Linked DNA regions of Variovorax terrae. The protein of the gene in region 2 binds, or shares a complex with, the protein of the main gene of each other region. Links are inferred from orthologs where the notes say so. Each region holds a gene or a part of one and is shown on either strand. Other genes may lie near its edges.

Region 1 (14,900 bases), 540 kb from region 2 along the record:
GCCAACCGACTGACCGCCACCCCCATCGCCGGCCTGAGCGGCGTGGCCGCCATCAATGCGGGCGAATCCAGTTCCTGCGCCTTGAAGACCGACGGAACACCGCTGTGCTGGGGCCTCAACAACCTCGGCCAGGTCGGCGACGGCACGCTGGTGGACAGACTGGTTCCCACGCGCCTGGGCAACAACTGGATTTTCTGGAAATAGGCCCGAGGTCCAGGCGCCCTGGACGCGAGCAGCTATCAAAACAATAGCAACCCACCATTTCTTCAAGGGAAACATCAACCATGCAAACCTCCTCCACTCCAGAACGCACCGTCCCGCGCCCTGCCGCACGCGCCTCGGCGGCCTGGCTCGGCCTGCTGATGGCAGCGGCGCTGACGGCTTGCGGCGGCGGCGACTCCACCGCCGCCCCCGGCTCCGCGGGTGCGCCCGCCGGCCCCGGCAGTCCCAGCGGCCCCGCCAACCCGGCCACCCCTGATACTCCTCTCACCGTGAGCGCGGACACGCCGGCCCACGCGGTGGCCTACACGATCTACAGCCACACCGCATCCGCCAGCGCCGGGACCGTGGCTTCCGTCAATTGGGACTGGGGCGACGGCACACCCGCAGGCTCCAGCAACCCGGCCCGCCACCTGTGGAACAAGGCCGGCAGCCTCAGCCTCGGCCTGAGCGCCGTGGTGAATGGTGCCAGCGTCACGGCCACCCACGCCGTGGCGGTGGCAGGCGAGCCGGTGTCGGTCGGGTATCGCCATACCTGCGCCATCAAGCCCGACACGAGCGTCGCCTGCTGGGGCAAGAACCAGTTTGGCCGGCTGGGCAACAACTCCGTGGTCGACAGCGCCGTTCCCGTCGCCGTCAGCGGCCTGAGCGGCGCCGTGGCCCTGGGCACCGGCGGCACGTTCAGCTGCGCGCTGAAATCCGACGGCACCGTCGCCTGCTGGGGCTACAACGCCTCGGGCCAGCTCGGCAATGGCACCACCACCCTGGCCGCCATCCCCGTGGCCGTGCTCAACATCACCAACGCGGTGGGCTTGAGTTCAGGCGACGGCCATAGCTGCGCCGTCAAAGCCGACGGCACGGTGGCCTGCTGGGGCTACAACGGCTTTGGCCAGCTGGGTGACGGCGGGTTCACCGACCAGGCAACGCCGGTTGCCGTGCCCGGCCTGAACAATGTGGTCGCGGTAGGCGCGGGGGACTACCACAGCTGTGCGCTGAAGGCAGACGGCACCGTGGCCTGCTGGGGCTACAACCAGGCCGGCCAGATGGGCAGCGGCTCGAACTTGCCGACAAACGTCCTCGCCCCTACGGCCGTGGCCGGCGTGAGCGGCGTGGCGGCCATCAGCGTCGGGGCGCAGCACACCTGCGCCCTCAAATCGGATGGCACCGTCGTGTGCTGGGGCTACAACGGCTGGGGCCAGTTGGGCGATGGCTCCCAGACCACCTATTCGGGCCCGGTCGTGGTCGCCGGGCTGGGCGGCGCGGTGGCCGTTGCGATGGGCGACATCCACAGCTGTGCGCTGAAATCCGACGGCACCGTCGCGTGCTGGGGCTACAACGGCCTGGGCCAGCTCGGCGACGGCACCTTCGCCGCCAAGCCGAACTTCATCCTCGTCCCCGGCCTCAGCAACGTGACCGCCCTCAGCGCGGGCGGCTACACCAGCTGCGCGCTCCAGGCCAGCGGCACGGCACTCTGCCTGGGCTACAACAGCAACGGGCAGCTCGGCGACGGCACCACCGCGCTCAAGATGGCGCCCACCGCCGTCACCGGCGGCGCGGTCTACTGGAAATAGGGCCCGCGGCGTCTGGCACGTTGGCGTCATCGATGCAGTCCACCCGGCCCCTCCGTTCGTGGCTCCAGACGCTGCAAGGCGCCATGCGTGCTTCGATGCGGGTGGGCCTGTGCGCCGTGGCGCGGGCGTTTTCTGCGGCGGTTCAGCGCCGCCCGTTGCACCGCATCGGCGTGCAGGCGCAGCCCGCGCCCCGGCCCAGAGAGATACCGGCCGGACATCGGGAGGCGATGCCTGCCGCGGACAGTGCCAACGACGACACCATGGAAAGCAGCGACGACCTGCTGTACGGCTGCCGCGTGCTGCTGGTGGATGGCGAGCCCGCCATCCGCCACGCCCTGCAGGTCTTGCTGTTTCGATGGCACTGCGACGCGCGCGTGGTCGCCAATGCGGCCGAAGCGCTGGCCCTGGTCGCACAGCAGCACGCACGGCATGGCGGACGGCACAGCGAAGGCTCGTGGACGCCCGAGCTGGTGCTCAGCGGCTATCGCCTGCCGGGCAACGGGTCCGGCATCGACGCCGTGCAGGACGTGCGCCGCGCGATGGGGCGCCAGGTGGCCGCCGTGCTCATTTCGGGCGACACCACGCCGGAGCAGGCGCAGCTTGCCGCGCGCCACGGCCTCACGCTGGCGTGCAAACCCGTCACCTCCAGCGTGCTGCGCGACAAGATGGTGCAGGCGCTGCTGCGCCGCCCCTAGCCGCGGCGCCGGCACGGCGATGTGCACAATGCCCCAACCACCCTGCTCCCATGCAATCCCTCACCGACCGCTTCCTGCTGCAGCCGCCGAGCCAGATCACCTACCGCCTCAATCTGCTGCTGGCGGCCTGGCCCTCGGTGCTGCTGTCGCATCTGTCCGTGTCCCTGCTGCTGGTGGTGGCGCTGTGGGGCCGCTTCCCCACGAGCTGGGTGCTCGGCTGGTTTGGCAGCGTCGTGGCGATCTGCGGCATGCGGCTGCTGATCTACCGCTACCTGAAGCTTCGCCCCCTCAGCCACGAGCCGCACGGCGTACCGCGCGCGCAGGACGAGGGCATGGCGGCGCGCAAGCGGCATTGGGCCTGGCTGCTGATGCTGGGCCAGTTCGCGCAGGCGCTGCCCATGCCGCTGGCGATTGGCATTTTTTCAGACCCGGCCCAGCCCGTCATCATGTTCCTGATCGTCTCTTTCACCGCGCTGGTCCTTGCCGGCGGCATGTTCACCAGCGCGCAGTGGATACCGGGGTTCGCGGCCATCGCCGCGCCGACCGTGGGCATCACCCTGGTCTCGCTGTTCGTGCTCGACATCCAGGAACAGGCCATCCTGATAGGGCAGTCGCTGTTGATGCTGGGCTTCGCGGTCACGATCGTGCGCAAGCAGTCGGGCATGGTCGGCCGCCTGCTCGACCTGCAGCTCGAAAAAGACCGGCTGGTCGACAGCCTGCAAGTCGAGAAGAGCACGGCCATCGCCGCCCGCGAAGCTGCCGAGGAAGCCGGGCAATCCAAATCACGCTTCTTTGCGGCGGCCAGCCACGACCTGAGGCAGCCCCTGCACGCGCTCACCCTGCTGGTGGGGCAGCTCAGGAACGAGGCCCGCCCGGCCACGCAGGCGCCCCTCGTCGAGCAGGTCAGCGCCAGCGCAGCATCGCTCAGCGCGCTGTTCGATGACCTGCTGAGCCTGTCGCAACTCGATCGCGGCGACCTGTCCGTCAAACCGCGTCCGGTGCGGCTGGGCGTGCTGCTGAACAAGCTCGCCGCGCAGATGAGGCCGCTGGCGCAGCAGCGCGGCCTGCGGCTGCGTGTGCACGCCCGCGCCCTGACGGTGCATGCCGACCCGCTCATCCTGACCCGCGTGCTCAGCAATCTGCTGGCCAATGCGCTGGTCTACACCCGGCAGGGCGGCGTGCTGATGGGCATGCGGCTGCGTGGCGAGGCGGTGCGCATCGAGGTCTGGGACACCGGCATCGGCATTGCCCCGCAGGAGCAGGGCCGGGTGTTCGAGGAGTTCTACCAGCTGCACAACCCCGAGCGCGACCAGGCCAAGGGCCTGGGCATCGGGCTGGCCACGGTGCGCCGGCTGACGGATGCGTGCGCCTGGCCCTTGGGTTTGCGCTCGCGCCCGGGCCAAGGCAGCTGCTTTTTCGTGACGGTGCCGCTGGCGCATGCGCCGCCGGTGGAGGAGCCGGCTGCGCCCCAGGCGTTCGGCGGCAGCGATGAGCCGGGCGTGCTGTATGGCCTGCGTGTGCTGGTGGTGGACGATCAGAAGTCGATCTGCAATGCCATGCTGTCGGTGCTGGGGCAATGGGGATGCGATGCCAGGGCGGCCACCACCCCCGCCGAGGCGCTGCGGCATGCGCGCCCGCGCCAGGATGGCGACACGAGCAGCCACGACAGCGAAGGCGATTGGCAGCCCGAGCTCATCATCAGCGACCTGTGGCTCACTGCAGGCGCATCGGGCCTGGATCTCGTCTTGCAGCTACGCGGCCTGCTGGGCCGCGCCCTGCCCGCGTTGCTGGTCTCCGGCGATACCAGCGCCCACGCCCTGCAGCTCGCCGCCCATCACCAGCTCGCATTGCTGCACAAGCCCGTGCCGCCAGACGTGCTGCGCGACAAACTCCATGAGATGCTGGTCGACTAACGCTGCCCGATGAAGTCTGGCGCTTTGACGCTGCGGTTGGCGCAGCTCAGGAACAGCTCGACACGGCTGGCCACGCGGTAGGCCCGGTAGATGGCGCTCACATGCAGCTTCACGGTTTCGGGGCTGATGTGCAGTTCGGTACCGATGATGCTGTTGGAGCAGCCGCGAAGCAGCAGCTTGAGGACATCGCGCTGGCGCGGCGTCAGCAGCTCTTCGCCGGGGGTGCTCACGTCGTTGAAATCAACGCGGCTGGCCACGAACAGTTCCTTGGGGAAATAGACCCGGCGCTGCGCCAGCGCGCGCAGGCCCAGCTCGAACTCGGCGAGGTCGCCATGCTTGGGAATGACGCAGCTGGCGCCGTTCTGGATGCATTGCACGGCCAGGTCCAGGTCGTTGTTGCCCGAAACGATGCCGATGCTTTGCGTGGTGCAGGCCTTGCGCACTCGCTGCAGGGTCTCGATGCCCTGGCTGTCGGGCAGCCCCATGTCCAGCAGCACCACATCGATTTCGGCATTCATCGAGTCGAGCACGGCCAGCGCCCGGGCGCAGCTCGAGGCCTGCGTGAACTTCGCATCCGGCTGGAACTGCATGATGCATTGCATCATGCCTTCCCGCACGAGCGGGTGGTCTTCGATCAGCAGGTAGTGCATCAGCGTTTCGAGGCTTCGGGTGGACGGTCCGGCTTGGGCATTCTCCAGGTATTGTCTTCGATTCAGCCAGGCACCACGTTGTCGACGCCCGGCGCGCCGAAGGCCTGCTGCTTGAGCTGGGCCAGCTGGTCGCGCACGCGGGCGGCCTTCTCGAACTCGAGGTTGCGCGCATGTTCGAGCATCTGCTTTTCCAGGCGCTTGATTTCCTTGGCGATGTCCTTCTCGCTCATGTCCTCGATCTGGGCCCGCTGCAGCTCCAGCCGCTCGGCTTCCTTGCCGGCCTTTTCGCTGTAGACGCCGTCGATCAGGTCGCGCACCTGCTTTACGATGCTGCGCGGCGTGATGCCGTGGGCCTCGTTGTAGGCCACCTGCTTGATGCGGCGGCGCTCGGTCTCGCCGATGGCCTTCTTCATCGACTCCGTCATCCGGTCGGCATACAGGATGGCGCGGCCGTTGAGGTTGCGCGCGGCGCGGCCGATGGTCTGGATCAGCGAGCGCTCGGCGCGCAGGAAGCCTTCCTTGTCGGCGTCGAGGATGGCCACCAGCGAGACTTCGGGAATGTCCAGCCCTTCGCGCAGCAGGTTGATGCCGACCAGCACGTCGAAGGTGCCCAGGCGCAGGTCGCGCAGGATTTCCACGCGCTCGACCGTGTCCACGTCGCTGTGCAGGTAGCGCACCTTGACGCCGTTGTCGCTCAGGTAGTCGGTGAGCTGCTCGGCCATGCGCTTGGTCAGCGTGGTGATGAGCACGCGCTCGTGCTTCTCGACGCGGATGCGGATCTCCTGCAGCACGTCGTCCACCTGGTGGGTGGCCGGGCGCACCTCCACCTCGGGGTCCACCAGGCCGGTGGGCCGCACCAGTTGCTCCACCACCTGGCCGGTGTGCGTCTTCTCGTAGTCGGCCGGCGTGGCCGAAACGAACACCACCTGGCGCATGCGCTGCTCGAACTCCTCGAGCTTGAGCGGCCGGTTGTCCAGCGCCGACGGCAGGCGAAAGCCATACTCCACCAGCGTGGTCTTGCGCGCGCGGTCGCCGTTGTACATGGCGCTGAGCTGGCCCATCATCTGGTGGCTCTCGTCCAGGAACATCAGCGAATCCTTGGGCAGGTAGTCGGTCAGCGTACTGGGCGGGTCGCCGGGCGCGGCGCCCGAGAGGTGGCGGGTGTAGTTCTCGATGCCCTTGCAGTGGCCGACCTCGCTGAGCATCTCCAGGTCGAAGCGGGTGCGTTGCTCCAGCCGCTGGGCCTCGACCAGCTTGCCCGCGTCCACGAACTCCTTGAGGCGCTGGTCCAGCTCGACCTTGATGGTCTCGACCGCGGCCAGCACCTTGTCGCGCGGCGTCACGTAGTGGCTGGACGGGTAGACGGTGAAGCGCGGGATCTTCTGCCGGATGCGGCCCGTGAGCGGGTCCATGAGCTGCAGCGATTCGATCTCGTCGTCGAACAGCTCGATGCGCACCGCCAGTTCGCTGTGCTCGGCCGGAAACACGTCGATGGTGTCGCCGCGCACGCGGAACTTGCCGCGCGAGAAATCCTGGTCGTTGCGCTGGTACTGCATGCGGATGAGCTGGGCGATCACGTCGCGCTGGCCCATCCTGTCGCCAGCGCGCAGCGTCATGATCATGCGATGGTAGCTCTCGGGCTCGCCGATGCCGTAGATCGCCGAGACGGTGGCCACGATCACCACGTCGCGCCGCTCCAGGATGCTCTTGGTGCAGGACAGGCGCATCTGCTCGATGTGCTCGTTGATCGCCGAGTCCTTCTCGATGAACAGATCGCGCTGCGGCACGTAGGCCTCGGGCTGGTAGTAGTCGTAGTAGCTGACGAAATACTCGACGGCGTTCCTGGGGAAGAACTCGCGGAATTCGCTGTAGAGCTGCGCCGCCAGCGTCTTGTTGGGCGCGAACACGATGGCCGGGCGGCCCAGCCGGGCGATCACGTTGGCCATGGTGAAGGTCTTGCCCGAGCCGGTCACGCCCAGCAGGGTCTGGAACACCTCGCCGTCGCGCACGCCCTCGACCAGCTGGGCGATGGCCGTGGGCTGGTCGCCGGCGGGGGGATAGGGCTGGAACAGCTCGAAGGGCGAATCAGGAAAACTGATGAATTCGCCATTTTGCTTGGCGGGCATGAGTTCGATCGCTTCTGGCATGGGTGGTTTTTGCATCAGCCCTTAAAATTGGGGATAACCCGGCAGAGTACAACAGGTCCGGCCTCTTCGCTACTGACAGATTTCGACAACATCCGAGGATTTCTCATGTCTCTTTTCACCGCCGTGGAAATGGCGCCGCGCGACCCCATCCTGGGCCTCAACGAGCAATTTGCCGCCGACCCCAACCCGCACAAGGTCAACCTGGGCGTGGGCGTGTACTACGACGACAACGGCAAGCTGCCGCTGCTCGAATGCGTGCAGGCGGCCGAGAAGCAGATGATGGAAGCGCCCAAGGCGCGCGGCTACCTGCCGATCGACGGCATCGCCGCCTACGACTCGGCGGTGAAGGGCCTGGTGTTCGGCGCCGACAGCGAGCCGGTGAAGTCCGGCCGCGTGGCCACCATCCAGGCGCTGGGCGGCACCGGCGGCCTGAAGGTCGGCGCCGACTTCCTGCGCAAGCTCAAGCCCGCCGCCAAGGTGCTGATCAGCGACCCGAGCTGGGAGAACCACCGCGCCCTGTTCACGCAGGCCGGCTTCACGGTGGAAACCTACCCCTACTACGATGCCGCCAGCCGCGGCGTCAACTTCGACGGCATGCTGGCGGCCCTGCAGGCCACGCCGGCCGGCACCGTCGTCGTGCTGCACGCCTGCTGCCACAACCCCACGGGCTATGACATCACGCCCGAGCAGTGGGACCAGGTGATCGCGGCCGTCAAGGCGCGGGAGCTCGTGCCCTTCCTCGACATGGCCTACCAGGGCTTCGGCCAGGGCATCGCCGAGGACGGCGCCGTGATCGGCAAGTTCGTCGCCGCCGGCCTGACCTTCTTCGTCTCGACCTCGTTCTCCAAGAGCTTCAGCCTCTACGGCGAGCGCGTGGGCGCCCTCTCGGTGCTGTGCGACAGCAAGGAAGAAGCCGACCGCGTGCTGAGCCAGCTCAAGATCATGATCCGCACCAACTACAGCAACCCGCCCATCCATGGTGGCACCGTGGTGGCCACCGTGCTCAACACGCCCGAGCTGCGCGCGCTGTGGGAGAAGGAGCTCGGCGACATGCGCCTGCGCATCAAGCAGATGCGCATCGCGCTGGTGGAAAAGCTGAAGGCGGCCGGCGTGAAGGAAGACATGGGCTTCATCACCACGCAGATCGGCATGTTCAGCTACTCGGGCCTCACCAAGGACCAGATGGTGCGCCTGCGCAACGAGTTCGGCGTCTACGGCACCGACACCGGCCGCATGTGCGTGGCCGCGCTCAACAGCAAGAACATCGACTACGTCTGCGCGGCCATCGCCAAGGTCCTTTGAACCTGGCGCCCGCCAGCGCCGAGACCTTCACGCAGGACGCGCTGCAGAACCCGCACAACCGGGCCATCCTGGAGCGCCTGCCCGGCCTGAAGCTGCCGGACGCCTGGCTGGTCGCAGGCTGCCTGTTCCAGACCGTCTGGAACCTCCGCTCGGGCCGCCCGCCCATAGCGGGGATCAAGGACTACGACCTGTTCTATTTCGATGCAAGCGACCTGTCGGCGCAGGCCGAAATGGCGGTGCAGGCCCGGGTCGAGGCCTGCTGCGCCGACCTCGGCATCACGGTCGAAATCAAGAACCAGGCCCGCGTGCATACGTGGTATCCAGACTATTTCGGCTTCCCCTACCCGGCGCTGACCTGCTCGCAGGACGGGCTCGACCGCTTCCTGGTGCGCTGCACCTGCGTCGGCCTGCAAGCCTGCGGCGCCGAGCCGGTGCTCTATGCCCCGAACGGGCTGGACGAGCTGTACCAGGGCATCCTGCGCCCCAACCCCCTGTGCGACCACCGCACCCTGTTCACGCGGAAGGTGGCGAGCTACCGGGCCCGCTGGGGCTGGCTCGAAACGCGCGCCTGACGCCCGCGCGGCCCCACTCGGGGCTTTTATACTTTCGCCACTTCATCAGGCGCCCTCGCGCCGCTGGGATCCACTGTGGCACGACTGATCATGATTCTGCTGGGCGTCGACTACCTGCGCCAGCGCTGGCGCAGCCTCATGGTGGCCGGCTGCCTGAGCGCGCTGGCCGGCGTCTTCGTCCTGATCGACGCGCTGGACGGCGTGCTGTACTTCCCGCTGGGCCTGTTCGCCTACCTGCTGCTGGCCGAGGGCCTGGCCACCCTGGCCGTGGCCTGGACCGGCGTCGGCGGCCAGCGCGCGCTGCGCTACATCAAGGGCCTGGCCTTCGCCGGGGCCGCCGTGCTGATCCTGGGCGACTACCGGCACGGCAACTTCATCCTGTCGATGATCTTCGGCACCCTGTTCCTGGCCGACGGTCTGCTGCAGTCGGTCTCGGCCTACCTGGTCCGCTTCCGGCGCTGGCGCGCCGCGATGGCCGGCGGCCTGATCGAGATCGGCGTGGCGATCTTCTTCTACCAGCCCTACCCCACGCACTACGTGGGCACCGTCGCCTATTGCGTGGGCCTGGCCCTGGTGTTCGGCGGCTGGAGCATCATCCTGGTCGCCCTGCGCACCCGCACGCTGACCCACAACCCGGGCTTCGGCTCTGCCTCCCGGGCGGCCACCCCGACCAACCAGCCGTCCGGCCCCGAAGCGCCTCTCGAGTGGGACGGCCCGCCCGCCGCAGGCGAGAAGGCGCTGACGGTGCATGTGTGGACGCCCGTCGGCACCTCGAAGGCGCCGGTGCAGCGCGCGCCCATCGTCGACCGCTACATCGCGGCCGTCGACGTCAACGGCGTCATCTCCACCGGCCATGCCGCGCTGGAGTCGCCCGAGGGCATCTACATCAGCCTCTACCCCGGCGTGGAGATCGACCGCTCTCCCAGCGAACTGGGCCGGGTGCTGCGCGCTACGCGGGACAACGACGTGCCGGGCCTCTTCCAGCCCGACTACGCGACCGAGGCCAGGGCGTGGTGCGAATCCACCACCAAGGTGCGCATCCGCAACTACAACCCGGCCCGGCTGCGCCTGTTCTGGGACGGCTACCGGCAGGATGCGACCTACAACCTCACGCACCGCAACTGCTCCAGCAGCGTGGCGCGCGCGCTCGAGGCCGCCGTCGAAGGCTCGGTGGGACAGGTACACGGGCAAGACCGCGGCTGGCGCGCTTTCTTCCGCATCCTGGTGACGCCCGAGCTCTGGGTAGCCGCCCAGATCCGCAAGCGCGCCGCCACCATGGCCTGGACGCCGGGGCTGACGCTCGACTACGCGCGCGCCATCAGCATGCTGGCCGACCCCCGGCCCTTTGGCTGGGTCAAGATGACGCGCCTCGCCATGCGCCGCAGGATGCTGTCGCGCCGGCGCTGGAGGGACGAGCACGCCAGCGCGGCGCGCGCTCCAGAGTGAACCGGTGCCGCGAGGGAGCCAAACCCCGTCATCGGCCGATTATCAAATTAAAAGCGGCGGATGTCCTGGCCCCGCGGTGCTCTGAAGCTATCATTTCGATAGCAATAGCCAGCCGCTCCTAGCCCCAGACCACCGAGCGCATCGAGATCGAGGCCGCCTGGAACAGGTTGTTGAAGAAGCGCGGCGCTTCCTTGGCGTCCACCGCGCCGGCGGCGTGCAGCAGCGGCAGGTAGTGGTCGTAGGTGGGATGGGCCAGCTGCGCCACCTGGCCCAGCTTCTGGAAGTCGGCCAGCGCCGCCAGGTTGCCCTTTTGCAGGTAGTCGCCGATCGTCTTGTCGAACTCGATCGCCCAGTCGTAGGCCTGGTTGCTGGCCGCGCTGCGCTGGGTGGCGCGCAGGTTGTGCACGATGTTGCCGCTGCCCACGATCAGCACGCCGCGATCGCGCAGGCCCTTGAGCTGGCGGCCCAGCGCGAAATGCTCGGCCGGCGGACGGTTGTAGTCCATGCTGAGCTGCACCACCGGAATGTCGGCCTGGGGAAACATCGGCTTGAGCACCGACCAGGTGCCGTGGTCCAGCCCCCATTCCTGCTTGTCCAGGCCCACGGCCGGCTGCTTGATGCCCTGGCTGATTTCGAGCGCCACGGCCGGCGCGCCGGGCGCGGGGTACTGCTGGTCGAACAGCTCCTGCGGAAAGCCGCCGAAGTCGTGGATGGTCTTGGGCTTGTCCATGCCCGTGAGGTACCAGCCGCGCGTGAGCCAATGTGCCGAAATGCACAGGATCAGCTGCGGCCGGGGGAATTTCGTGCCGAACTCCTTGCCCAGCGCCTGCCAGCTCTGGCGGAATTCGTTGTCCTCGATGGCGTTCATCGGGCTGCCGTGGCCGATGAACAGCACGGGCATGCGCTCGGTTTTCTTGAGCGACTTGAGTTGATCCAGCGCGGCGGCATCGGCAATCGTGGTCATGAAAGCTCCCATGGAGGCGGCTGAACCGCCCGCGGCGGCCAGCAAGGTTCTTCGATGCATATGAAATCGTTCTGCTATATAACCAAAAGGCTGATCAAGAACAGAGTGATGGGGGTTTGCAAAGGTTCCCCGTGCTCATCTTGCCTCCAAAGGCCCAACCTGTGCCAGTGTCGGTGTTTTCACTGCCTGCGTCCGGGCCCCGCAACTGCTATATTGCACCGCAACATAACCGGATAACAGGCCCCCGATGCTCTACCAGATCTATGAAGCCCAGCGCTCCCTGATGGAGCCCTTCGCCGATTTCGCGCAGGCCGCCGCCAAACTCTACAGCAACCCGCTCTCGCCGTTCGGCCAGAACCCGTTCGCGCAGCGCGTCTCGGCCAGCTACGACCTGTTGTACCGGCTGGGCAAGGATTACGAAAAGCCCGCGTTCGGGCTCCAGACCGTCAACGTGGACGGCGTGGACGTGGCCATCCACGAGCGCGTGGAGATCGACAAGCCCTTTTGCGAGCTGCGCCGCTTCAAGCGCTTCTCCGACAACCCGGCAACGCTGACCCAGCTCAAGGGCCAGCCCGCGGTGCTGATCGTGGCGCCGCTGTCGGGCCACTACGCCACGCTGCTGCGCGACACCGTGCGCACCATGCTGAAGGACCACAAGGTCTACATCACCGACTGGAAGAACGCCCGCATAGTGCCGCTGGCCGACGGTGAGTTCCACTTGGACGACTACGTCAACTACGTGCAGGAGTTCATTCGCCACCTGCAGGGCGTCTACGGCAACTGCCACGTGATCAGCGTGTGCCAGCCCACCGTGCCGGTGCTGGCCGCGGTATCGCTGATGGCCAGCCGTGGCGAGACCACGCCGCTGACCATGACCATGATGGGCGGCCCGATCGATGCGCGCAAGTCGCCCACGGCCGTCAACAACCTGGCCATGAACAAGAGCTTCGAGTGGTTCGAGAACAACGTCATCTACCGCGTGCCGAGCAACTTCCCCGGCGCCGGGCGGCGCGTCTACCCGGGCTTCCTGCAGCACACGGGCTTCGTGGCCATGAACCCGGACCGCCACGCCAGCAGCCACTACGACTATTTCAAGAACCTGCTCAAGGGCGACGACGCCAGCGCCGAAGCGCACCGCAAGTTCTACGACGAGTACAACGCCGTGCTCGACATGGATGCCGACTACTACCTGGAAACCATCCGCATCGTGTTCCAGGAATTCCGGCTGGTGCACGGCACCTGGGACGTGAGGGGCGTGGATGGCCAGCTCGAGCGCGTGCGGCCGCAGGACATCACCACCACGGCGCATTTCACGGTGGAAGGCGAGCTCGACGACATCTCGGGCGCCGGCCAGACCGAAGCGGCGCACGGCCTGTGCAGCGGCATCCCTAAGACGCTGCAGAAACACCTGGAAGTCAAGGGCGCGGGCCATTACGGCATTTTCAGCGGCCGCCGCTGGCGCGACGTGGTCTACCCCCAGGTCAAAGCCTTCATTCATGAACACAATCAGCCGCAGGTCCAGGCGGTGCGGTCATCGGCTGCTACCAAAAAAGTAGCAGCCCGAAGCCCGGCCCGGCCAGCGGCGAAGCGCAAGGCAGCGAAGGCCTGACCCACTCACGCCGGTGCAAGACCTCGCCCGCCGCCTCAACGACCTGTTGCCGCAGACCCAGTGCACGCGCTGCGGCTACCCGGACTGCGCGAGCTACGCGCAAGCCATCGCCGCGGAGGGTGCCCCCCTCAACCAGTGCCCGCCCGGCGGCGCCGAGGGCATCGGGCGGCTGGCCGCGCTGACGGGCCGGCCCGCCCTGCCGCTGAACCCGGCCAACGGCACTGAAGGGCCGCGTGCCGTGGCCGTCATCGACGAAGCCTGGTGCATCGGCTGCACCCTGTGCATCAAGGCCTGCCCGACCGATGCCATCGTCGGCGCCAACAAGCTCATGCACACCGTGGTCGAGCCGCATTGCACCGGCTGCGAGCTGTGCATCCCGGTCTGCCCGGTGGACTGCATCAGCCTGGAGAACGTCAGCGGCGAGCGCACCGGCTGGGCAGCGTGGTCACCCACACTGGCCGCCCAGGCCCGCGATCGCTATGAATTCCATAGCATCAAAGCACGGCGGGACGTGGACGATAACGAGAAAAGGCTCGAAACCAAGGCCCAAGCCAAGCTGGCAGACCTGCCGGCCCACACCCAAAGCGGCGATGCCGCCGAACTGGCCCGCAAGCGTGCCGTCATCGAGGCCGCGCTGGCACGGGCCAAGGCCCGGCGCAACGCATAGCGGCCAGCGCGATGGCGCCGGTATCAGCCATTTCTGACACCAGACTGAAACCACATCAGTATCCGAAGCATTTCCTGGGGCAAAAATGAACAAGGGTAATCCCTAGTACACACACCCTAGAATCCCTCACTTTCCTGAGAAGGATCAAGGCGCCCGCGAGCACGACACGCTCCTGGCGACCGGTCCAAAACACAACAGAGACAAGGAAAGAGGGAGCATCGATGCAGCATCAGCACTGCCTGCACGCCGAGGGATATGGGGTGGCGTTCGGCGACAAGGTCATCCTGGCCGAACTCGATTTCGCGCTGCGCGCCCAGGCCGTCACCGCGCTGCTGGGCCCCGCCGGCACCGGCAAATCCACGCTGCTGCGCTCGCTCGCCGGGCTGAACGACGGCAACCCCCGCTTCACCGCCTGGGGCCAGATCGAGTACCTGGGCCGACCTCTGTCTGACAGCCACCGGCCCGCGCTGGTGAAACAGAACGCCCGCCTCATGATGGCGTCGACGTTGCAGGCAGTGGCCGAGCTGGCCCGGCCGCGCCTGGCCCTGGGTCCGGCCGCGCTGCGCGACTGGTGCGCCGACTACGTCACGGCCATGGGCCTGCCCGAGCTGGCCGACCACCTGGATCAGCCGACGCTGGAGCTGCCCACCGTGCAGCAGCGCGCCGTCGCCATCCTGCGCGAGGCTGCGGCCGAGCCGGCACTGCTCATGGTGGACGAGCCCACGGCCGACCTGGACGAACACGACGCCCACCTGCTGATCGACCTGCTGCAGCGCATCGCCCACACCTCGGCCCTGCTGCTCGTGGTGCACAACCAGCGCCAGGCCCGGCGGGCAGCGCAGCACATGCTGCTGCTGGCCGGCGGCCGCATCCAGGAGGCCGGCGGCATGGAGGACTTCCTGGTGGCACCGCAGTCAGACGCCGGCCGCCAGTTCGTGCGCACCGGTAGCTGCGCGCTGCCTGCCCCCGGCGCCGACCCGGCCAGCCTGGCCGACGACGCGCCCGTGCCCCCGCCTCTGCCGGCCGCCGCCCAACGGGCGCTGGCGCAGCAACAGGCTCCAGCAACCCAGCTACCGCTGCAGGGACAGCCGGACGCGGTGCCCGCCAGCCGCGGCCCGCGCGGCTTCCACTGGCTGGTGCCGGGC
Region 2 (15,031 bases):
CAGCAGCAGCCAGGCGCGCCAGGGGCCGCCGGTGCCCGGCTTCATCTCGATCGAGGTGCCGATGTAGTCGTTGAACGGCAGGCCGTGCGCCACGCGCAGCCGGCGCCCGTTCGCGGCGCCCACCGCATGCGTGGCGAGGCGGGCGGTGTCCTGCGGCGCCCCCTGGCCCAGCGCTTCAAGCCGGGCCAGGCTGTCGCGCGTGGCGGCGGCCGACAGCGGCGCGTCGTCGCCCCGCGCGCTCGGCACGATCCAGTCGATCGCCAGCTCGCGCGGCCCGGGGCGGGCGCTGCGTGCGTCGGACCAGCAGGCCTCGCAGTCGGCGCTGATGAAGCGCTCCACCAGCGCAACGGGCGCGCGCTGGCCGTCGCTGGCGCAGAACGATTGCGCCAGGGCGGGGGGCGGCAGGCAGACGGCCAGGCCAAGCAGAAAAAGGGAAGGCTTCATCGGTGGGCTTTCTACAATGGGGCATATGTTCCCAGAAGTCGCAGCCGAGCCCCCCCTCTTACAGAATCTCAACCCCGAGCAGCGCGCCGCCGTCACCCTGCCCAATGAGCATGCGCTGATCCTGGCCGGCGCGGGCTCGGGCAAAACCCGCGTGCTGACCACGCGCATTGCCTGGCTGCTGCAGAACGGGCAGGTCTCGCCCGGCGGCGTGATGGCCGTCACGTTCACCAACAAGGCGGCCAAGGAGATGATGACGCGCCTCACGGCCATGCTGCCCGTCAACGTGCGCGGCATGTGGATCGGCACCTTCCACGGCCTGTGCAACCGCTTCCTGCGCGCGCATTACAAGCTGGCCAACCTGCCGCAGAGCTTCCAGATCCTGGACACGCAGGACCAGCTCTCGGCCATCAAGCGCTTGATGAAGCAGTTCAACGTAGACGACGAGCGCTTCCCGGCCAAGCAGACGCAGTGGTTCATCGCCGGCTGCAAGGAAGACGGCCTGCGCCCCAACATGGTGGAGGCGCGCGACGAGGAAACCCGCAAGAAGATCGAGATCTACCAGCTTTACGAGGAGCAGTGCCAGCGCGAGGGCGTGGTCGATTTCGGCGAGCTGATGCTGCGCAGCTTCGAGCTGCTGCGCGACAACGACCCGATCCGCGAGCACTACCAGCGGCGCTTTCGCCACATCCTGATCGACGAGTTCCAGGACACCAACAAGCTGCAGTACGCCTGGATCAAGCAACTCGCCGGCCCCGGCAGCAGCGTGCTGGCCGTGGGCGACGACGACCAGAGCATCTACGCCTTTCGCGGCGCGCGCGTGGGCAACATGGCCGACTTCGTGCGCGAATTCAACGTGCAGCACCAGATCAAGCTCGAGCAGAACTACCGCAGCTACAGCAACATCCTCGACTCGGCCAACGAACTCATCAGCCACAACAGCAAGCGCCTGGGCAAGAACCTGCGCACCGATCAGGGCCCGGGCGAGCCGGTGCGGGTGTACGAGGCCACCAGCGACTTCGCCGAGGCGCAGTGGATGGTGGACGAGATGCGCCAGCTGGTGCGCGACCACGGCACCGAGCCGGGCTTTGCGCGCAAGGAGATCGCCGTGCTCTACCGCAGCAATGCGCAGAGCCGCGTGATCGAAACCGCGCTGTTCAACGCCGGCGTGCCGTACCGCGTGTACGGCGGCCTGCGCTTCTTCGAGCGCGCCGAAATCAAGCACGCGCTGGCCTACCTGCGCCTGCTGGAGAACCCGCGCGACGACACCAGCTTCCTGCGCGTGGTCAATTTCCCGCCGCGCGGCATCGGCGCGCGCAGCATCGAGCAGCTGCAGGATGCCGCGCGCGCGATGGGCGCCTCGCTGCACGACGCCGTGAGCACGATGAGCGGCAAGGCCGGCGCCAACCTGGGCGCCTTCGTGGCGAAGATCGACGTGCTGCGCGAGCAGACCCAGGGCCAGACCCTGCGCGAGATCATCGAGCTGGTGCTCGACCACAGCGGCCTGATCGAGCACTACAAGGCCGACCGCGAAGGCGCCGACCGCATCGAGAACCTGGAGGAGCTGGTCAACGCGGCCGAGAGCTTCGTCACCCAGGAGGGCTTCGGCCGCGACGCGGTGGCGCTGCCGGTGGACGAGCTGGGCCGCCCGCTCACGCAGTCGCCCGCCAGCCAGGGGCTGGACCCGAACCTGCCACCGGCCGGCGAGCCGCTGGCGCCCGATGCCGACACCGGCGAGACCCTGAGCCCGCTGGCGGCCTTTCTCACGCATGCGGCGCTGGAGTCGGGCGACAACCAGGCCCAGGCCGGCCAGGACGCGGTGCAGCTCATGACGGTGCACTCGGCCAAGGGCCTGGAATTCGACTGCGTGTTCATCACCGGCATGGAAGAGGGCCTGTTCCCGCACGAGAACTCGATGAGCGACTACGAGGGGCTGGAGGAAGAGCGCCGCCTGATGTACGTGGCCATCACCCGCGCGCGCAAGCGCCTGTACCTGAGCCACTCGCAGACGCGCCTGCTGCACGGCCAGACGCGCTACAACCTCAAGAGCCGGTTCTTCGAGGAACTGCCCGAGGCCGCGCTCAAGTGGATCACGCCGAAGCACCAGGGCTTTGGATCGGGCTTCGGGTTTGCTCCTAATTCTGTAGCTAAGAATGACCGCTACACAAGGACCTCCGGCGGATTTAACCAGGATTTGACGCGTTTTGCGAGCCCGCCGGTGCCGGCGCAGAAGACCGCGCCCGCGCATGGCCTGCGCTCGGGCATGCAGGTGTTCCACAACAAGTTCGGCGAGGGCACGGTGCTCACGCTCGAAGGCTCGGGCGACGATGCGCGCGCGCAGATCAACTTCCCGCGCCACGGCGTGAAATGGCTGGCGCTGAGCGTGGCGAAGCTGACGCCGGTGTAGCGGGCTCTCTGGGTGCGCAGGAAAAACCTCTGACCGGGGCACGGGCCGGGCCGAAGGCTGGGACCATCTGAGGCCCTGATGGCAAGCGCAAGGCCTCAAGGCGACCGGGGATCCGACGGGCGAGCCGCCTGGAGGGGACGGTGAAAGCGCTGGACGAGCTTGACACGCAGATGGTTGATGAGGTGGTAGATCAACTGGAAGCACACGGTGAACATCACCATGACCAAGCCGATCAGGAGCAGCCTGTCGCTCACCTTGGGCAGGGTTTCGATGGCACGCAGCGTGATCGTGGTGGCCTCGACCACGCCCACCGCAGCGCCAAACCCGGACGACAGCACCATGACAAAAAGGGCGCGTACCAGGCCCATCAGAAAGAGCATGGCGGCGACTGGCGAACCATTTCGCCACTGCCGCATGGCCTCGACAGCGTTGTCGGACACATAGGCCGCCGCATACAGGGCGAGTGACACCACCATGGCCAGCCAGGGCGTCATGACAAACTGCCAGCGGCCGACGGAAAAGCCGGCGGACGCGACGTTGACCAAGAAAAACATCACGACAAAAGTGGGCACGGTCCGCATCACCGAGACCAGCCAGGCAGCCGGTGCGGCGGCAAGGCCGTTCCGAAACCGCGCAGCCGCCAGCGGCGCCCCCAGCAGCAGGCCACCCAGCAGGGCGCAGATGGCAATCTGGAAGTTCACGACCAGGCCGGACAGAAAATCCGGCAAGAACCGGGGAAGCAACTCAAGCATGGGCGCCTCCCCTGAGGGCCAGCCGCGCCTGCCACAGGTTGGCCAGGCGATGCACCACGGCAACCAGCAGCATGTAAAAGAGGAGCAAAAAGGTGTAGGTGGTGATGCGCTCACTGGAAAACGACGCAACGTCAGTCAGTGCGGACAGGAGTTCGGGTACACCCATCACCGATGCGGCGGGGCTGCCCCGGGTGGCGTTCACGACGAACGCCACCACTTGTGACCTGGCCCGGTAAACTGCGGCGCTCAAAGCGGGCTGCGATGGCGCACGCTCCTCGCGCAGTGTGAGCATCGCTTCCGCAACGGCCTGCCCTGCGTTGCAGCCGTTGAACAGGCCCAGCACCAGCACGGCGGCGGCAAGCGCCACAAACGGCGAACTGGCACCGGCGGCGCCGACCAGCACACTCGCCAGAATCATGAGCAAAATCAGCGGCGTGGACTGCATTGGCCACAGCAGGCCGCGCATGGCCCAGCGCAGCCACGGCTTATGGGAAGTCAGGCCCGCGCCAAAGGCCAGCGCAAAAGCCCAGGTCGCCAACACGGCACCCAAAACCAGCAAGATGGAAAACCAGATGCCTTCGAAAAGAAGGTCCAGCGCCACCCATGTCTTGAACATGGCCAGGGTGACCTTGATGCCGGTGGCCTGGTGGATGAATTTTTCCAGCCGGCCAACCAGCGGCGCAAATGATGTTGGCTCCAGCTGGTTGTCAGGCGGCGCCAACACGCAGGCCGGGTCCGTCAATGAGGTCATCTGCGCACAGCGGCTGCTTGCCCACAACAGGCGCTGCTGCTCCAGAAATGGCGAGTTCACCCCATATTTTTTGGCCAGCGCCTGCAACGCACCCGAATTGTGCAGGTGCCGCATCGACAGGCCCAGCACGTCTGCAAGGCGTTCACCACCTTCACGCGCCACGGCCGCCCCCCATGGCAATGGTGCAAAGCCAAACTTGGTGTCGTAGGCTGCGGCAAACGCGGGCTGCTGCAGATAGGACGCGAAAAAACTGTCGTCCTGCGCGACCAGAGAGCAGCCGCCCAGGCGAAGTTCATCGACGAGGCTCGAGGCTTTGTCGAAAAGCTTCAGGCGCGCGCCATTGACCGACAGCTCGGCATTGGTGCTGTTACCCACCGTCACGCAGACAGTGTTGCCGCGCAACTTGGCCAGGCCATCGATCGCAAGCTCCTTGCGCCCCAGCACAATGGTCTGCGACTGGTAGTAGTGCGGCCGCACAAAGAGGGCTTCCTTGTCTCTTTGCGAGGTGTGCCCCATGGTGGCAATGACCAAATCAACGCGCCCTTCACCCAGCAGGGCAAGGCGGTTGGCAGGCGTGACCACCACAAACACGGGCGCAACACCCAGCGAATCCGCAAGCTGGCGCGCCAGGTCAATTTCAAAGCCCTGCAGCAGGTTTGCGTTCTCGAAGGCAAATGGCGGGTAGCCGGTGCGCACGCCCACTCTCAGGGTTTTGGTGCAGATGACGCGCGACCACACATCCGCCGCACCATCGCAATTTGTGCTTCTTTGCGGACTGGCCTGTGTTGCCGGTGGCATCGGCGGCGACGGCCGGGTGTCTTGGCCCGCCGCGCTGAAACACAGCAGCGCCAGGCCGATGGCCAGCAACCGGCGCATCGATATCGTCCTGAATGCCGGCACAAGCGCCGAAGTACAGGCCACGACTTGCGCCAGCCTCCGCATGGCGAGGCTGCTTTCATCCACGCGGCAGGTTCGCATCAAGCTTTCTCAGGCTTCCAGCTGATTTCAACAAGGTCGAAATCGACAAACCAGTAGTTGCCCATTTTGTGAATGCCTTGGCCCGTAAAACGCGCCAGCACGGGAGGACTCAGGCTTGCCAGCTTATGCGCGGGCAAAGGCGCCGAAGCACAATAGGCGACGCGGGCTTGCAGGCCCAGGGCATCGGCCATCGCCTGCGTCTTGCCGATGTCGAGAAACACGTTGTGGGTCATCACAGCCAGGCCGCCGGGAGCCAGGTGGCGGCTCAGGCCCGTCAGAAATGGATCGACACAGCGGCGGCCGTCGGCGCCGCCCGCGCTCCAGCTCGCCAGGCGACCATCGCCCTCGATGTGCTCAGCCGCAAACTGCGGCAGGTTGGTGACCACAAGATCAAAGCATGCATCTCCACATGCCGCCCACATGTCACCCTGAACCAGGTTGGCCTTTTCAAGCAAGCCCTCTTGATCCAACAATTTTTGTGTCGCCTGAACTGCCAGCGGTTCGAGCTCCACACCCAACGCACTTTGCGCGCCCAGGGCCAGAAGCGTCGCCATCATCACGCCACTGCCGGTTCCCATGTCGAGCGCCCTGGACGATTGCACACGCGCCGCGTGCTTGCGTACGTAAAGCAGCAAGGCGGCGGTGTACTCGCTCGGGCTGAACAATGATTCGGTGTCGCTCAAAGTCGTTCAAAAAACGGTTTTATGGCATCACAGAGCAGTGGCTCCCCGGCGTCGGGCGAACGGCCGGAAGCACGGGTCGAGCGATAGTAACCTATGGATACACCTTGTAACGAAGCCGTGCGCCGGCGGCCACCTCGCCAGACAGGGGCTGCGCACCGATTGACAGAGGGGGCGAATGGGTTGAAACTTTTTGGTTAATTTCCACTCAAGTGGTTTTTCATAACCGGAGAGCGTTCATCATGATCAAGACCCTCATTGCCTGCCTGGCGCTGCTGGCCGGCGCGGCCTTCGCCGCCGACACGCCTTCCGGCCCGACTGCCAGCGAACGCATGGCCACGGCCCGCAAGGCCATCGACGCCAAGGACTGGAACAAGGCCCTGTTCGAGCTCAGCCAGGCGGCGCGCGAAGAGCCGCGCAACGCCGACGTGCACAACCTGCTGGGCTACACCTACCGCAAGAAGGCCACGCCCGACCTGCCCAAGGCCTTCGAGGAATACAACACGGCGCTCAAGCTCAACCCGAAGCACAAGGGCGCACACGAGTACATCGGCGAGGCCTATCTGATGGACAAGAAGCCGGCCGAGGCCGAGAAGCACCTGGCCGCGCTGGAGCAGATCTGCGGCAACAAGACCTGCGAAGAATACGAAGACCTGGCCAAGGCCATCGCCGACTACAAGGACAAGAACAAGTGAGGCGTGGCCCACCCATGAAAAAGCCCGGCTCGGCCGGGCTTTTTCATGGGCGGCCTGCGGTCAGCGTTGGCGCTGGGTGTCCGCCGGGTGCATCTGCCCGGGCTTGTCTTCCATGTAGCCCTTGCCGTCCTTCACGCCCTTGTGGCCCGAGATCTGCCAGGCCGTGCGCTGGTCGACCAGGCCGGCCAGGTATTCGAGTTCCTCGTCGGTGTGGTTGATGGCCTTGGCCGGCGTGAGGAAGCGGCCTTCCTTGGGCCGGACCTCGCCCCAGAAGGCCTGGTGGTAGTCGGACTGGCTCAGCGCCCGGTCGGGGCCGGCGCCCATCTCCACCGTGCCATAGCAGTTGCAGAAATAGCTGCGGTTGTCCTGCTCGGGAAAGACCTCGGCGTAGACGCCCGTGCCGCGGATGCCTGCGGTCAGCGTGGGCGTGACGATCTGGCGGCTCGACCCCTTGCCCCAGACGCTGGCCACCGCTCCCGTGACCAGGCGCAGCACGCTCACCACGCTCAGCGTGCTGCCGCGCTCCACCGTCAGGCGCGAGTTCTGCCGCACCAGGAACGAGGTGTTGCCGATCACGAAGACCAGGTTCGTGCCGGGCCCGGTCTGCACCTGGTCGCCGGTCATGATGGTGTGCTGCGGCAGCAGCCGGCTGCCGTTGAGCAGCGCGTCGCCCCGCAATTCCACGATGTTGCTGCGGGCCTGGGCCAGCGCGGCGGCCGAGCCGCCCACGGCCGTCCAGGCCGCCGCAGCCTGCAGGAAGCTGCGTCGGCGGAACCAGAGCAGTTCGTTCTCGGTGCGGCCTTGCAGGATGTGCTGGGTCATGCGCTCTCTCCGGGTGGGGTGGGGTCGTCGGCAACGAAGCTGTCGCGGAAGGTGAAATAGGTCGAGGTGAAGAACATGGCCGCCAGCACCAGCGCCACCGGCATCATGAGCAGGGAGGCCAGCTCGGCGCTGCCGCTGAGGGCCGCCATGCTGGTGATCACCGTCAGCGACAGCACGAACACTGCGGCCCAGGTGAGGCCGTAGAGGGTGAAGGCGCGGAAGTTGCGCAGGCATGCGACGAAACTGAAGAACAGGCTCTTGAGCGGCGGCACGCCGTGCCAGTGCACCAGCGCCGGCGCATGCCAGAACAGCAGCGACAGCGGCAGGTACAGGCCCATCGCCACCCACATGGCGAGCTGGAAATCAGGCGCCATCACCAGTTCGCGCGTGAGCTGGCCGCCCACCAGATAAAGCCGCGCGAACTGGCCGCCGTCGAACAGCGCCGAGACGCCCATCACCAGCAGGAAGCCCGCCGCGTAGAGCGCGCCCAGCACCATCATGGCCTGTGCGCGTTGCTGGCCGGCCCGGAAGGCGCTGACCAGGATGGACGGCATCGGGAACTTGCCCTTGGTGGCCTCCAGCGTGGCCGCCATCAGCCCCAGCGAGGCGGCCGGCAGCAGCGCCAGCGCGAGCGCGCCGCCGATGAAGGGCAGCAGCGTGGCCAGCGACATCACGGCCATGAACATGAAGAACAGGCCCGCCAGCGCGAGCGGCTGCTTGAAGAAGGTTTGGATGCCGAGCTTGACCCATTGGATACCGGTACGCGCGGGAACGATGTTCAGTTTCATTGGCGATGCATGAATGAGGGCAATGGGACACGAAGGTTCTGGCCAACCGGGGGGCCCCAGTTTGCGTGACAAATCCAGTGCAGGCAAGCGGCTCAGGCCGTCACCGGCTGGCGGATGCGCTGGCGCAGCACGCGCTCGAAGTGGCCGGGGTCGTGCGGCTGCAGCATGGCGGCTTCGCGCGGCAGGTGGAAGTCCCACAGCCGCGAGATCCAGAAGCGCAGCGCGCCGGCGCGCAGCAGGGCGGGCAGCAGCTGGCGCTCGGCGGCGGCCAGCGGCCGCACGGCGGTGTAGGCGGCAAGGAGGCTGTGGGCGCGAACGGCGTCGTGCGCGCCGGTTTCCAGCTCGATGCACCAGTCGTTCAGACACACGGCGATGTCGAACAGCCAGGCGTCGACGCCGGCGAAATAGAAGTCGAAGAAGCCGCTGAGCTGGCCGTCGTCGAACATCACGTTGTCGCGGAACAGGTCGGCATGCACCGGCCCGCGCGGCAGCGCCGCGTAGGCGGAGGAGGCCGCGACGTGGTTCTGGAACGCCAGCTCGGCCAGGATCAGCGTGCGCTGGCTGTCGCTCAGGTGCACCAGCACCACCGGCACCGTTTCGTTCCACCAGGCCAGGCCGCGCAGATTGGGCTGGCTGCGGTTGAAGTCGCGCGCGGCCAGGTGCATGCGCGCCAGCGTCGTGCCCACGGCGGCGCAATGCTCGGGTCCGGGCGCCAGCACGCTCCTGCCGCGCAAGCGGTTCACCACGGCGGCGGGCTTGCCCTTGAGCCGGTGCAGGATGTCGCCGTCGCGGTCGGCCGCCGGGTCGGGCACGGGAATGCCGCGCTGCGCCAGGTGCTTCATCAGGTGCAGGTAGAACGGCAACTGCTCGGCGCTCAGGCGCTCGAACAGCGTGAGCACATGCTCGCCCTGGTCGGTGGTGGCGAAGTAGTTGGTGTTCTCGATGCCGCCCTCGATGCCGCGCAGCTCGCGCAACTCGCCCAGGTTCAGCTGGCGCAGCAGAGCCTGCGCCTCCTCGAATGAGACTTCGGTGAATACGGCCATCTGGCAACAGTCGTGTGAACGGGCCCTGGTCCCTAGAACTTGATGACGTTCCACACCCGCTGGCCGGTCGGCCCGGGTGTGTCGAGGCCGTTCGGCCGGCTGCGTGCGCCGTCCAGCGGCAGTACCTCGTACTCGGGCACGTTGGCCTTGGGCTGCACGGTGATGCTTTGCGTCTCGCCGCCGTAGCGGACCTCGTCGATGCGCGAGCCGCCGTCTTCCACCCGGATGCGCTCGATGCGCTGGTCGCCGCGCAGCGCGGCCGGCCCCGAGCGGGTCAGCGGCTCCTGCCCGCCGGGCGGGGCCGGCAGGGCGTTGGGCGCCGGGTTCTGGGCCAGGGCCGCAGAGCCGGCGGCCACCAGCAGCAGGGAGAGGAGGACGGCACGCATGGCCCGATTGTAGAGGCGGGGCGCGGCGTGCGGCTGCGGCCGTGCACAATCTGCCCATGAGCGACGAAAAAGCAACTGCAAGCCCGAAAACCCTGGTCCTGGTGGACGGTTCCAGCTACCTGTACCGCGCCTTCCATGCCATGCCCGACCTGCGCGCCGTGCCGGGCGACCCGGCCAGCCCGGCCACCGGCGCCATCCGCGGCATGATCAACATGATGCAGGCGCTGCGCAAGGAAGTGCAGGCCGACTACGCCGTCTGCGTGTTCGACGCCAAGGGCCCGACCTTCCGCGACGCGCTGTACCCCGAGTACAAGGCCAACCGCTCGCCCATGCCGGACGACTTGCGCGGCCAGATCGAGCCGATCCACGAGGTGGTGGGCCTGCTGGGCTGGAAGGTGCTGGCCGTGCCCGGCGTGGAGGCCGACGACGTGATCGGCACGCTGGCTGTGACGGCCGCGCGCCAGGGCGTCGAGGTGGTCATCTCCAGCGGCGACAAGGACTTGTCGCAACTGGTGAACGAGCACATCACCATCATCGACACCATGAACGGCAAGAAGCGCGACGTGGCTGGCGTGACCGCCGAGTTCGGCGTGCCGCCGGCGCTGATGATCGACTACCAGACCCTGGTCGGCGACGCCGTGGACAACGTGCCCGGCGTGCCCAAGGTCGGCCCCAAGACCGCCGCCAAGTGGCTGCAGGAATACGGTTCGCTCGACGCCCTGGTGGCGCGCGCCAATGAGGTGAAGGGCGCCGCCGGCGAGAACCTGCGCCAGACGCTGGACTGGCTGCCCAAGGGCCGCGAGTTGCTGACCATCAAGACCGACTGCGACCTGGCGGCCTATGTGGCGGGCCTGCCGTCGTTCGAGGCGCTGACCTTGGCTGAACAGAACAACGAGGCGCTCAAGACCTTTGGCGAGCAGTACGGCTTCAAGGGGCTGGTCAAGACACTGGCCGCGCAGGCGCCGGCCGAGGCGCCGCCGGCCCGCAAGAAGGCCGACAGCGGCGCACCGGGCCTGTTCGACGAGCCCGAGCCGGCCGCTGCCGCCCCGGTGGCCAGCCACCTGAAATACGACACCGTGTTCACCTGGGAAGCCCTGGAGGGCTGGCTGCGCCAACTGGAGGCCGCCGAGCTGGTGGCGCTGGACACCGAAACCACTTCGCTCGACGAGATGCGCGCCGAGATCGTGGGCATCAGCTTCAGCGTGGTGCCTGGCGAAGCGGCCTACATTCCGCTGGCCCACAACTACCCCGACGTGCCCGCGCAGCTGCCGCGCGACGAGGTGCTGGCGCGGCTGAAACCCTGGCTGGAGAACCCGGCCAAACACAAGCTCGGCCAGCACATCAAATACGACCGCCACGTGTTTGCCAACCATGGCATCGAGGTGCAAGGCTATGCCCACGACACCATGCTGCAAAGCTACGTGCTCGAGGTGCACAAGCCACACGGCCTGGCTAGCCTGGCCGAGCGCCACCTGGGCCGCAGCGGCATCCAGTATGAGGACCTGTGCGGCAAGGGCGTGCACCAGATTTCCTTCAGCCAGGTCGATATCGCCAAGGCCGCCGAGTATTCGTGCGAAGACTCCGACCAGACGCTGGACGTGCACCGCGTGCTGTGGCAGCGGCTGGAGGCCGACGAAAAGCTGCGCGGCATTTACGAGTTGGAGATCGCCAGCAGCGAGGCGCTGTACCGCATCGAGCGCAACGGTGTGCTCATCGACGCGCCCACGCTGGCCGCGCAAAGCCATGAGCTGGGCCAGCGCATCGTGCAGCTCGAAACCGAGGCCTACGAGATTGCCGGCCAGCCCTTCAACCTGAGCAGCCCCAAGCAACTGGGCGAAATCTTCTTCGACAAGCTCGGTATGCCGGTGGTCAAGAAGACTGCCACGGGCGCGCGCAGCACCGACGAAGAGGTACTGGAGAAGCTGGCCGAGGACTACCCGCTGCCGGCCAAACTGCTGGAGCACCGCAGTTTGAGCAAGCTCAAGGGCACCTACACCGACAAGCTGGCCCAACTGGCCAACCCGGCCACGGGCCGCGTGCACACCCACTACGCGCAGGCGGTGGCGGTCACCGGCCGGCTGGCCAGCAACGACCCCAACCTGCAGAACATCCCGATCCGTACGCCCGAAGGCCGGCGCGTGCGCGAGGCCTTCGTCGCGCCGGCCGGCAGCCTGATCGCCAGCGCCGACTACAGCCAGATCGAGCTGCGCATCATGGCCCACATCAGCAGCGACGAGGCGTTGCTCAAGGCCTTCCATGACGGCATGGACGTGCACCGCGCCACCGCGGCCGAGGTGTTCGGCGTGGCGCCCGACCAGGTCAGCAGCGAGCAGCGCCGCTACGCCAAGGTCATCAACTTCGGGCTGATTTACGGCATGAGCAGCTTCGGCCTGGCGAAGAACCTGGGCATCGAGACCAAGGCCGCGGCGGCCTACATCGACCGCTACTTCCAGCGCTTTGCCGGCGTCAAGCGCTACATGGACGAGACCAAGGTGTCGGCCAAGAGCCGGGGCTACGTGGAAACCGTGTTCGGCCGCCGCCTGTACCTGCCCGAGATCAACTCGCCCAACGGCCCGCGCCGCTCGGGCGCCGAGCGCGCCGCCATCAACGCGCCAATGCAGGGCACGGCCGCCGACCTGATCAAGAAGAGCATGGTCAAGGTGCAGCAGGTGCTGGACGCCGAGCGGCGCGGCACCAAAATGATCATGCAGGTGCACGACGAACTGGTGTTCGAGGTGCCGCAGGCCGAGGTGGAGTGGCTCAAGCTCGAAATCCCGCGCCTGATGGCCGGCGTGGCTGACCTCAAGGTGCCGCTGCTGGCCGAGGTGGGGGTGGGGGAGAACTGGGACAAGGCGCACTGAGCGCGCCGAGGCACCCTCGTTCGCCGGGCGCTGGTGCTACTGTTTCTCCGACCACAGCTCCCCACCGGTCGCCCAGTCGCTGCGCTTGACCTCCTGCAGGATCACGTCCACCCCTTCGGGCTTGGAGCCCAGGGTGTCGACCACGGCCTGGGTCAGGGCCTTGACGAGGTTTTTCTTCTGCTCGTGCGTGCGGCCTTCGAACATTTCGACATGGATGGTGGGCATGGGTTTTTTCCTGTGGAGGTGGATGGTTCCGGGCATTGTGCCGTGATCTGTGCCGCGCCCGTTCCGGGGGCCGAGGGTTTGTAAATCTGTCGACAGAACTTGGGTAAAGACTTGCTGGGGAGCAAGATTTTGACCTAAACTGTCGACATAATGAGCCCCGATTGCCGAAATACCCCAAGGAGTCTTGGAAAACAAGACTTAGTTTTTCATGATTTGAAATCGTCTGTCGACAGCCTGAGGCTGTCCAGATTGCCCTTCTGCCTGCGGATCCTCGCGGAGAACGTCCTGCGCCACATCGGGCACAACGATGTGAGCGATGCGGATCTGGAGCGGCTGGCTGCGTGGCAGCCGGACGGGGCCTTGATCGAGGTGCCGTTTCATCCGGCGCGCGTCCTGATGCAGGACTACACGGGCATTCCGGCGCTGGTTGACCTGGCGGCACTGCGCGACGCATCGAGCCAACTGGGCGTCGATCCTCTCGCCGTGAATCCGCAGATTCCTCTCGACCTGGTCATTGACCATTCGCTGATCGTCGACTACGCGGGACGGCCCGACGCCGTCGCCCTGAACCTGGGGCGCGAGTACGAGCGCAATGCCGAGCGCTTCAGCCTGGCCAAGTGGGCGCAAAGCAATTTTCAAGACATGCGCGTTGTTCCTCCCGGCAGCGGCATCCTGCACCAGGTCAACATCGAACATATCGCCTCGGTGGTCCGCACGAAGAAGTTGGACAGCGGCGTGACTATTGCTTACCCCGACACCATGGTCGGCACCGACAGCCACAGCACCATGGTGAACGGGCTGGGGGTGCTGGGCTGGGGCGTCGGCGGCATCGAAGCCGAAGCGGCGCTGCTGGGGCTTCCCTTGCTCGTGCCGGTGCGCAGGGTCATCGGCGTGCGCCTGAGCGGCAAGCTGCGCGAGGGCGTCACCACCACCGATCTGGTGCTGACGCTGACGCAGAAGCTGCGCCAGTTCGGCGTCGTGGACGCTTTCGTGGAGTTTTGCGGCCCCGCCCTGGATGACTTGTCGGTGTCCGACCGGGCCACCGTGGCCAACATGGCGCCGGAGTTCGGCTCCACCTGTGCGTTCTTTCCGATCGACTCGCAAACATTGCGCTACCTGTCCATGACGGGGCGCGATCCCGGCCAGGTGGCGCTGGTGGAGGAATACGCCAAGGCGCAAGGCCTGTGGCGCGATGACGCCGTGACGCCTTCGTACAGCGCCGAGCTGGCGCTCGACCTCGCCGAGGTCGAGCCCTGCGTGGCCGGGCCGCGGCGCCCGCATGACCGGGTGGCCTTGGCGCAGCTTTTCAGCACCTTCGAGGCGGCTGTTCCGCGCGCGAGCGCCGCCACGCGCGCGGCCTTGTCGCATGGCAGCGTCGTGCTCGCGGCCATCACCAGCTGCACCAACACGTCGAACCCCTCGGTCATGCTGGCGGCTGGCCTCGTTGCCGAGAAGGCCATGGCCCGTGGGCTGCGCGTACCGCCATGGGTCAAGACCTCGCTGACACCCGGATCGCGCGTGGTGGCCGATTACCTGAAACAGGCCGGGCTGCAGCGCTCGCTGGATGGGCTCGGCTTTCATGTCGCGGGGTATGGCTGCGCGACCTGCGGGGGCAACTCGGGCAACCTGAGTCCCGACGTGGAGCGGGCCATCCAGGAGCAGGACCTCACGGTCTGTGCGGTGCTCTCGGGCAACCGGAATTTCGAGGCGCGCATCCACCCGCTTGCCAAGGCCAACTATTTGATGTCGCCGCCGCTGGTGGTGGCGTTTGCGCTGGCGGGTCGCATCGATCTCGACTTCAGCGCGGAGCCGCTAGGGCATGACAATCAGGGCGCGCCGGTCTTCCTGCGCGACATCTGGCCTTCCTCGCAGGACATCGCATCGGTGGCCGAGAAGGTGCTGTCCGCGCCGCTGTTCGTCAGCGGGTATGCGGATCTCTTCAAGGGCGACGGCCAGTGGTCCGCGCTGGACGTGCCGCAAGGCGTGCAGTTTCCATGGCAGCCCGAGAGCACCTACATCCGCCGGCCGCCCTACCTCGACGCGTTCGATCCCGGCGCGGCATTGGCAACGCCGGATGTGCAGCAGGCACGGGTGCTGGTCATGCTGGGGGACGCCGTCACGACCGACCATATCTCACCCGTCGGGGCGATCGCCGCTGCTTCGCCAGCCGCGCGCTACCTTGAAGAGCGGGGCGTGCGCCGC

The links.
Region 1: the proteins of MMF98_RS13080 (region 2) and uvrB are in contact, whole or in part, in a crystal structure (PDB 7EGT), measured with the Thermus thermophilus proteins. The link is inferred for Variovorax terrae from one-to-one orthologs. Residues at the interface, in WP_096412145.1 of Thermus thermophilus: His654, Arg656, Phe657, Gln666, Asp668, Glu669, Lys680, Arg681, Leu682, Ser683, Lys685, Tyr686, Ala687; in WP_096411307.1 of Thermus thermophilus: Glu23, Leu25, Arg26, Asp27, Gly28, Glu29, Arg30, Phe31, Arg55, Glu326, Asp327, Phe328, Glu379, Ser382, Gln383, His398, Gly400, Arg401.

Annotation. Positions count from the first base shown.
Region 1 is NZ_JALGBI010000001.1:2,233,102-2,248,001, forward strand. The notes cover bases 4,654-7,559. They hold uvrB (excinuclease ABC subunit UvrB), read right to left. Parts: upstream 7,196-7,559; coding sequence 5,111-7,195; downstream 4,654-5,110. Other genes in these bases: MMF98_RS10545 (response regulator), read right to left, coding at 4,654-5,048; MMF98_RS10555 (amino acid aminotransferase), read left to right, coding at 7,301-7,559. In the rest of the region: MMF98_RS10525 (RCC1 domain-containing protein), read left to right, coding at 1-204; MMF98_RS10530 (RCC1 domain-containing protein), read left to right, coding at 285-1,790; MMF98_RS10535 (response regulator), read left to right, coding at 1,874-2,485; MMF98_RS10540 (ATP-binding response regulator), read left to right, coding at 2,536-4,398; more of MMF98_RS10545, read right to left, coding at 4,395-4,653; more of MMF98_RS10555, read left to right, coding at 7,560-8,497; MMF98_RS10560 (nucleotidyltransferase family protein), read left to right, coding at 8,494-9,069; MMF98_RS10565 (HdeD family acid-resistance protein), read left to right, coding at 9,145-10,515; ygiD (4,5-DOPA-extradiol-dioxygenase), read right to left, coding at 10,634-11,479; MMF98_RS10575 (polyhydroxyalkanoate depolymerase), read left to right, coding at 11,727-13,088; electron transport complex subunit RsxB, read left to right, coding at 13,102-13,755; MMF98_RS10585 (phosphatase domain-containing protein), read left to right, coding at 13,977-14,900. UniProt on the Escherichia coli protein: The UvrABC repair system catalyzes the recognition and processing of DNA lesions. A damage recognition complex composed of 2 UvrA and 2 UvrB subunits scans DNA for abnormalities.
Region 2 is NZ_JALGBI010000001.1:2,763,584-2,778,614, reverse strand. Bases 122-3,158 are described here. They hold MMF98_RS13080 (UvrD-helicase domain-containing protein), read left to right. Parts: upstream 122-469; coding sequence 470-2,848; downstream 2,849-3,158. Other genes in these bases: MMF98_RS13075 (ABC transporter permease), read right to left, coding at 2,944-3,158; MMF98_RS13085 (hypothetical protein), read right to left, coding at 122-444. Also shown: more of MMF98_RS13085, read right to left, coding at 1-121; more of MMF98_RS13075, read right to left, coding at 3,159-3,600; MMF98_RS13070 (transporter substrate-binding domain-containing protein), read right to left, coding at 3,593-5,329; MMF98_RS13065 (50S ribosomal protein L11 methyltransferase), read right to left, coding at 5,329-6,012; MMF98_RS13060 (tetratricopeptide repeat protein), read left to right, coding at 6,252-6,704; MMF98_RS13055 (FecR family protein), read right to left, coding at 6,765-7,526; MMF98_RS13050 (BPSS1780 family membrane protein), read right to left, coding at 7,523-8,314; MMF98_RS13045 (homoserine kinase), read right to left, coding at 8,407-9,357; MMF98_RS13040 (hypothetical protein), read right to left, coding at 9,390-9,743; polA (DNA polymerase I), read left to right, coding at 9,800-12,604; MMF98_RS13030 (4-oxalocrotonate tautomerase), read right to left, coding at 12,641-12,865; aconitate hydratase AcnA, read left to right, coding at 12,980-15,031. UniProt on the Escherichia coli protein: A helicase with DNA-dependent ATPase activity. Unwinds DNA duplexes with 3'-5' polarity. Translocates on single-stranded DNA with 3'-5' polarity. Initiates unwinding more efficiently from a nicked substrate than double-stranded DNA.